Regions from separate parts of the Streptomyces sp. SID5643 genome, predicted to be linked through region 1. Evidence: riboswitches for the same ligand, from Rfam matches in the RefSeq annotation. Region 1 holds a riboswitch; the other holds the start of a gene.
The links. Region 1 has a riboswitch for cobalamin ahead of GTY56_RS14605 (cobalamin biosynthesis protein). Riboswitches for the same ligand answer to the same signal wherever they lie in the genome.
Positions count from the first base shown of each region.

Region 2: it holds a riboswitch for cobalamin, as region 1 does, so the genes downstream of both, GTY56_RS12785 (ribonucleoside-diphosphate reductase subunit alpha) here and GTY56_RS14605 (cobalamin biosynthesis protein) in region 1, are expected to answer to the same signal.

Region 1 is NZ_WWIC01000112.1:30,546-34,730, forward strand. Features, by position in the region: gene GTY56_RS14600 (cobyric acid synthase) at 1-1,081, opposite strand, end outside; gene GTY56_RS14605 (cobalamin biosynthesis protein) at 1,083-2,036, opposite strand; cobalamin riboswitch at 2,140-2,278, opposite strand; gene GTY56_RS14610 (hypothetical protein) at 2,409-2,630, opposite strand; gene GTY56_RS14615 (inorganic phosphate transporter) at 2,665-3,906, opposite strand.
Region 2 is NZ_WWIC01000101.1:38,401-42,585, forward strand. Features, by position in the region: gene GTY56_RS12785 (ribonucleoside-diphosphate reductase subunit alpha) at 1-1,889, opposite strand, end outside; cobalamin riboswitch at 2,014-2,149, opposite strand; gene mctP (monocarboxylate uptake permease MctP) at 2,287-3,915, opposite strand; gene GTY56_RS12795 (DUF3311 domain-containing protein) at 3,912-4,178, opposite strand.

The DNA of each region.
Region 1 (4,185 bases):
GGCCCCGGCGGCTCTCGACGTCGTCCTCGATGTGCTCGCCGAGGATCTGGAAGCCGCCGCAGATGCCGAGCACGGGCCGCTGCTCGGCGGCCCTGCGGACCAGGGCGTCGGCGAGCCCGCGCTCGCGCAGCCACTCCAGCGCCCGGACCGTCCCGCGGGTGCCGGGCACGATGACGAGGTCGGCGTCGGACAGCTCCTCCGGCCGGTCCACGAACCGCACCACGACGCCCGGCTCGGCGGCCAGGGCGTCCACGTCCGTGAAGTTGGACATCAGCGGCACGGCGCAGACCGCGACGCGCAGCACGTCCTCGCCGACGGGCGGGGCGACGACGGACTCCCGCACGGCCCCCCGCAGGGAGACCCTGAGGCCGTCCTCCTCGTCGATCCCGAGCCCGTGCCGGAACGGCAGCACGCCGTAGGTGTGCCGCCCGGTGAGCCCGTGCAGCATGTCCAGGCCCGGCTCCAGCAGGGAGACGTCCCCGCGGAACTTGTTGACGAGGAACCCCGCGACACAGGCCTGGTCCTCCGGCGACAGCAGCGCCACCGTCCCGAAGAACGAGGCGAACACACCGCCCCGGTCGATGTCGCCGACGACGAGCACGGGCAGCCCGGCGTTCCGGGCGATCCCCATGTTCACGATGTCCGTCCGCCGCAGATTGATCTCGGCGGGAGAACCGGCCCCCTCACAGATCACCGCGTCATACGTGCCCCGCAACTGCTCCAGGCAGTCCAGCACCGTTCCGAGCAACTGCTGCTGCCGCCCGCCGTGGTAGCCGCGCGCGCTCAGCTCCCCGACCGGCTTGCCCAGCAGCACGACCTGGCTGCTCTGCTCGCCGCCGGGCTTGAGCAGCACCGGATTCATCAGCGCGGTCGGCTCGATGCGGCAGGCCTGCGCCTGCATGGCCTGCGCCCGCCCGATCTCGGCCCCCTCCGTCGTCACGAAGGAGTTCAGGGACATGTTCTGCGCCTTGAAGGGCGCGACCTTCACGCCCTGCCGCACCAGCCACCGGCAGATCCCGGCGGTCACGACGCTCTTGCCGGCGTCGGAGGTGGTGCCGGCGACCAGAAGCCCACCGCTCATGTCATTTCCCCCTTCTCGATGCCCGCGCGCTCATCAGCAACCGCGCACCGGCGCACACCCCGAGCGCGAGCCACGTGACGCGCTTCGACAGCCGCACGGCCCGCTCGACGTCGTGCGTACCGACGGCCCGTCCCCGTGTGTTCAGCATGGGCCGGTGCTCCACCCGCCCGCCGTACGACAGCGTCCCGCCGAGCCGCACCCCGAGCGCCCCGGCGAACGAGGCCTCCACGGGCCCGGCGTTGGGACTCGGATGCCGCACCGCATCGGCCCGCCAGGCGCGCACGGCCCCGCGCGGATCCGGTCCGGCCAGCACCGCGAGTACGGCGGTCAGCCGCGCGCCCGGCCACCCCGCGAGGTCGTCCAGCCGCGCGGAGGCCCACCCGTACCGGCGGTACCGGGCCGACTTGTGCCCGACCATGGCGTCCAGGGTGTTGACGGCCCGGAACCCGAGCAGCCCCGGCACCCCGCCGACGGCCCCCCACACCAGTGCCCCCACCACCGCGTCGGAGGTGTTCTCGGCGACGGACTCGACCACGGCCCGGGCCATGCCGGCGGCGTCGAGGGCCTGCGGGTCCCGCCCGCACAGATGCGGCAGCCGCGCCCGGGCCGCCTCGACGTCCCCGGCCTCCAGGGCCTGCCCGATGGTCCGCGCCTCCCGGGCGAGTGAAGTCCCCCCGACGACGGCCCAGGTGGCGGCGCCGGTCAGCGTGACGGAGGCGACGGGGGACGTCCGTACGGCCCGCGCGGCGACGGACCCGAGGGCGACGGCCCCTCCGGCACACACGGCGGTGTGCAGCGCGCCCCACCCTCGGTGGTCCCGCCACAGCACCCGTTCCACGGCACCCGCGGCCCGCCCGAACGCGGCGACCGGATGCCCCCGGCGAGGATCACCGAGCAGCCGGTCACCGATCAGACCGGCGGCGGCACCGTACGCGAAGACGCGACCGGCACCCATGGGCTCAGCCGGCCAGAAGGGCGGGCGGGGGTGGGGTGGTGAACCTCGATCGGCAGCCGCGCATGGCGATATGTGTCCTCACTCAGGGTGTCCACGCCCTGGTTCGACGAGACCGGCGGTGAGAGTTCCTGGCTCCCGGGGATCACTACCCCGGTGACAGTGGCGGGACCGCGCCGGACTCGCACCGGCTTCCTCTCCTGCCGCCGTATTGGCCCCGGCAGTCCACCACGGCCGCGAACCGCCGTCAACTTGCCGTTGACCTGCGAGGGGAGAGTGTGGAGAACCCCACACCGGCCCCTGTGCACACACGACGACCGGGCGGCACGGGAGTCAGGTCCCGTGCCGCCCGGCGGACGATGTGCGGTCGGGCCGTCAGGCCACGATCAGATAGATGCCGTACCCGACGGCTGCCGCGCACGCCGCGAAGCACGCGTAGGCGCCGGTGACCGCGAGGCCCGCGGACCCGCCCTGGGCCACCGCCCGCTCGCGGCGGGACAGACCGGTGATGCCGAGGGTGAACAGGGCTACGAGAGCCACGGTGACCACGAGGCTGACGCCGAACACGGAGCCGAGGGCCGCCCAGTCGATCTTCATATCGGAGACTCTTCCTTGTTGCCGGTGGGCGGGGTCAGACCGTGGTGGTCGTGGAGGCCGTCCGCTCGGCGGTGGCCTGGGCGGGGAACGACGGCACGGACTCCGCCGGCGTGCCGGCCGGCGGCGGCGTGACCGCGGCCATCGCCGTGGTGACCACGCCCGCGGGCTCGGCGTCGTCGGTGTCGTTGACGTTGGTGTGGTCGACGATCTCCCGCCGCGACACCTTCCAGATGGCCGCGCTGGACGCGACGAGGAAGACGGCCACCACCGCGGTGCCCCAGGCGCCGAAGCCGGTGACGTACTCGGCGAGAGCGCCCACCAGGGCCGCCGCCGGCAGGGTCAGACCCCAGGCGACGAACATCCGCGTCGCGGTCGACCAGCGGACGACACCGCCCTTGCGGCCGAGCCCCGCGCCCATCACGGCGCCGGAGACGGAGTGCGTCGTGGAGAGGGAGAAACCGAGGTGCGAGGAGGCCAGGATGACCGTGGCCGCGGAGGTCTGGGCGGCGAAGCCCTGCTGCGGCTGGAGGTCGGTCAGGCCCTTGCCCATGGTGCGGATGATGCGCCAGCCGCCCAGGTAGGTGCCGAGCGCGATCGCGATGCCCGCGGAGAGGATGACCCACATGGGCGGGTCGGAGTCGGGGGCGAGGGTGCCGCCGGCGACCAGGGCGAGGGTGATGATGCCCATCGTCTTCTGCGCGTCGTTGGTGCCGTGCGCCAGGGAGACCAGGCCCGCCGACGCGATCTGGCCGGCCCGGTAGCCCTTCCGGGACGCCTCGCCGTCGGCCTTCTTGCCGAGGGAGTACGTCAGCCGGGTGGCCAGCATCGCCGCGATGCCCGCGACCAGCGGGGCGGCGATCGCCGGGATCAGGACCTTGGTGACCAGCACGTCACCGTGCACCGCCCCGACGCCCGCCGAGGCGATCGTGGCGCCGATCAGACCGCCCATGAGGGCGTGCGAGGAGCTGGACGGCAGACCGACCAGCCACGTCAGCAGGTTCCAGAGGATCGCGCCGACCAGGGCGGCGAAGATGACCTCGGGCCGGATGCCGGCCTCGTCGACGAGGCCCTTGGAGATCGTGTTGGCGACTTCGACGGACAGGAAGGCGCCGACCAGGTTGAGGACCGCGGACATGGCCACCGCAACCTTGGGCTTCATGGCGCCCGTGGAAATGGTGGTGGCCATCGCGTTCGCGGTGTCGTGGAAACCGTTCGTGAAATCGAACGCGAGTGCGGTTACCACCACAATCGCGAGGATCAGCGAGAAGCTTTCCATTTACCCAGGCAATCGTTCGAGGTCGTTGGCGGGACGACCGTAGGCAACCTGAGTGAACGGAAGATGAACTGGGGAGGGCGCAGGGGTGACCGCACAGGGGGTCGGGGCGACGCCCCTCGACGGCCGCTCCGGCGCCCGGTGGGCAGGCGCCCCGCGCGGTACCCCGTCAGCTGATCGAGTGACCCGTTGAAGGGGTTCTGCTCACCCGGCAGGATTCCGCCGCCGTCGCCCCTAAGGGCCCCCGGCCGGCAGCGCGTTGAGCCCCCGCCTGGCAGGATC
Region 2 (4,185 bases), on a different contig from region 1:
AGGTTGGACACCTGCGGCTCGATGCACTCGTACACGCCCGCGATGGAGGCGATCGTGGCGGTGGGGGCGATGGCGAGCAGCAGGGAGTTGCGCATGCCGGTCGTGGCGACGCGCTCGCGCAGGGCCGCCCAGCGCTCCGGCCAGGTCAGCTCCACGTCGTAGTGGTCGGGGTGCAGCACGCCCCTGGCCGTACGGGTCTTCTCCCAGGCGGGAAGCGGCCCGTTGCGCTCGGCGAGGTCGGCGGAGGCCTCGTACGCCGCGAGCATGATCCGCTCGGCGATACGGGTGGAGAGGGCCTTGGCCTCCGGCGAGTCGAAGGGCAGCCGCAGCTTGAAGAAGACGTCCTGGAGGCCCATGGCCCCGAGGCCGACGGGACGCCAGCGGGCGTTGGAGCGGCCGGCCTGCTCGGTCGGGTAGAAGTTGATGTCCACGACCCGGTCGAGGAACGTCACGGCCGTGCGGACGGTCTCGTCCAGCCGTTCCCAGTCGAGATCACCGGTCGATGTGTCGACAAAGGAACCCAGGTTGACCGAGCCGAGGTTGCAGACCGCGGTCTCCCCGTCGCTGGTGACCTCCAGGATCTCCGTGCAGAGGTTGGAGGAGTGGACGACGTGGCCGGGCTCGGCGGTCTGGTTGGCGGTGCGGTTGGCGGCGTCCTTGAAGGTCATCCATCCGTTGCCGGTCTGCGCGAGGGTGCGCATCATGCGGCCGTACAGCTCACGGGCGGGCAGGGTCTTCTTCGCGAGGCCCTTCGCCTCGGCCGCCCGGTACGCGGCGTCGAACTCCTCGCCCCACAGGTCGACCAGCTCGGGCACGTCCGCGGGGGAGAACAGCGACCACTGCGCGTCGGTGTTCACGCGGCGCATGAACTCGTCCGGCACCCAGTGCGCCAGGTTCAGATTGTGCGTGCGGCGGGCGTCCTCGCCGGTGTTGTCGCGCAGCTCCAGGAACTCCTCGATGTCGGAGTGCCAGGTCTCCAGGTAGACCGCGGCGGCGCCCTTGCGGCGGCCGCCCTGGTTCACGGCGGCGACCGAGGCGTCGAGGGTCTTCAGGAACGGGACGATGCCGTTGGAGTGGCCGTTGGTGCCGCGGATCAGGGAACCGCGGGCGCGAATGCGGGAGTACGCGAGCCCGATGCCGCCGGCGTGCTTCGACAGCCGGGCCACCTGGTGGTACCGGTCGTAGATGGAGTCCAGCTCGTCCTTCGGGGAGTCGAGGAGGTAGCAGGACGACATCTGCGGGTGCCGGGTGCCCGAGTTGAAGAGGGTGGGGGAGGAGGGGAGGTAGTCGAGGCGGCTCATGAGTCCGTAGAGCGCGGCGACTTCGTCGACGGAGCGGCGGGTGTCGTCCTCGGCGAGACCGGCGGCGACCCGCAGCATGAAGTGCTGGGGCGTCTCGACGACCTTGCGGGTGAGCGGGTGACGCAGCAGATAGCGGCTGTGCAGGGTGCGCAGGCCGAAGTAGCCGAAGCGGTCGTCGGCGCCGGTGTCGACGAGCGCGTCGAGCCGGGCCGCGTGCAGCCGGACGAACTCGGCGGTGCGGTCGGCGATGAGGCCCTCGCGGTGGCCCACCGCCACGGACTCGGTGAAGGACGTGACGCCCTGCGAGGCGGCCTCCTCGCGGATGCCGATGGTCAGCAGCCGGGCGGCCAGCCGGGAGTAAGCGGGGTCCTCGGAGATCAGACCGGCCGCGGCCTCCGTCGCCAGCTCCCGCAACTCGCTCTCGTCCGCCTGTGCGGACCGGCCGCGCAACGCCGCGGCGGCGACCCGGCCGGGCTCGGCGTCGGGAAGGTCGGCGGTCAGCTCGGTCAGGGTCCGCAACAGCGCGGCACCGGGGGCGTCGTGCTCTTCTTCGCTGGCTGAGACCGGTTCGGCTGGCGCGATGGTCACGTGGGGCTCTCCCTCGCTCGGCACGGGGGCCTCGTCGAGGGCAGGGGGCAGTACGCGAGCGCAGGCGGCGTCGCGTCCACCGGCCCATTCCACGAGGCCCGGACGTCGGGGCACCACGGCCGGGTGGCCGGGTGCGCTGTCGGCAGGTCCTCGGACTGACGCTTGTGCACGAAACATGCACAAGTACACCGTTGCGGGACAGTTCCGGATTCGCACCGGATTCCCCTGCGGCGGCAGCGAGCATGAGCATACATCTTGTGTCGGGTTCCGGTGGCACCCCCAGATGTTGTGTCGCGGTGGTGTCAGAGCGTCAGCTTTACGTGACAGCGGGCCGCCGTGACGCTTGGTCACGGCGGCCCGCTGCGGGGTGTTCGTGGAGGGCCCGGGGGCCCTGGGATCAGTGTGCGGATCCGGCGGTCGCAGGCGGGAGTTCCACCTGGACTCCGGGGTCGCCCGCGTCCGCCGTGTAGTCCTCCGGCTTGGTCTCGTCGATGCCGTCGGGGGCCTTCAGGGCCCTCAGGACGAAGGTCAGGACCACCGTCACCACCACGTTCAGGACGAACGCCGTGAGGCCGATGTAGCCGATCTCCCCGATACCCGGGATCTCCTTCGCGGAGCCGCCGAAGTGCTTCTGGGTCGGGGAGGCCACGCCGTACGCGGCGACCGTGCCGTAGACCATGCCGACCGCCCAGCCCGCGAGCAGGGCCCAGCGGTGGAACCAGCGGGTGAACAGGCCGCCGACCAGGGCCGGGAAGGTCTGCAGGATCCAGATGCCGCCCAGCAGCTGGAAGTTGATGGCGACCGTCTTGTCCATGGTGAGGACGAAGGCCAGGGCACCCACCTTCACCAGCAGCGACACCAGCTTGGAGACCTTGGTCTCCTGCGCGGGGGTGGCGTCCGGCTTGATGAAGTCCTTGTAGATGTTGCGCGTGAAGAGGTTCGCGGCCGCGATGGACATGATGGCCGCGGGCACCAGCGCGCCGATGCCGATCGCCGCGAACGCCACGCCCGCGAACCAGTCCGGGAACATCGTCTCGAACAGCTGAGGGATCGCCAGCTGCCCGTTCTGCACCTTGATGCCGGCCGCGATCGCCATGAACCCGAGCAGCGCCAGCAGGCCCAGCATCAGCGAGTACAGCGGCAGGATCGTGGTGTTGCGCCGGATCACCTCACGGCTCTTCGAGGACAGCGTCGCCGTGATCGAGTGCGGGTACATGAAGAGGGCCAGCGCGGAGCCCAACGCCAGCGTGGCGTACGTCCACTGGCCCGGCTCCGCCGGTGTCAGCGCACCGCGCGGCGCGCCCGTCGCCGGGTTGGTCTGGCTGTACGCCTCACTGGCCTTGGCGAAGATGTCGTCGAAGCCGCCCAGCTTGATCGGGATGTAGATGATCGCCACCGCGATGACGATGTAGATCAGCGTGTCCTTCACGAACGCGATGAGCGCGGGGGCCCGCAGACCCGACGAGTACGTGTACGCCGCCAGCACGCCGAACGCGATCAGCAGCGGCAGGTCCTTGATGAACCAGTTGGTGTTCTCTCCGCCGCCGACGCCCATCACGTCCAGCACGGCCTGGATGCCGACCAGTTGGAGCGCGATGTACGGCATCGTCGCGAGGATGCCGGTGAGGGCCACGGCCAGCGACAGGCCCTTGGAGCCGAAGCGGCCGCGCACGAAGTCGGAGGTCGTGACGTAGCCGTGCTTGTGGGACACCGACCACAGGCGGGGGAGGAAGGTGAAGATCAGCGGGTACACCAGGATCGTGTACGGCACCGCGAAGAAGCCGGCCGCGCCCGCCGCGTAGATCGCCGCCGGCACGGCGACGAAGGTGTACGCCGTGTACAGGTCGCCGCCGAGCAGGAACCAGGTGATCCAGGTGCCGAACGAGCGGCCGCCCAGGCCCCATTCGTCGAGGCTGTGCTCGTTCTCGGCCTTGCGCCAGCGCGCGGCCAGGAAGCCCATGACCGTGACGGCCAGGAAGAAGAAGATGAAGACGCCGAGCGCGACGCCGTTCACGCCGTCCTTCACTGCGACGCACCGCCCTTCGCGGCCGAGCGGGCGCGCTGGTCACGCTGCCAGAGCTTGTAGGCGATCATCGTCAGGACGGTGGAGATGAGCACCCACGCCATCTGGTACCAGTAGAAGAACGGGATCCCGATGAAGACCGGGTCGGTCTTCGCGTAGGAGCCGACCCACAGCATGGCCACGAACGGCGCTATGAGGCAGACGGCGATGACGACGCGCACGGGCGTCACCACCGGCCCTCTGCTGACTTCCGGTGCTTGCGACATCAGGCGG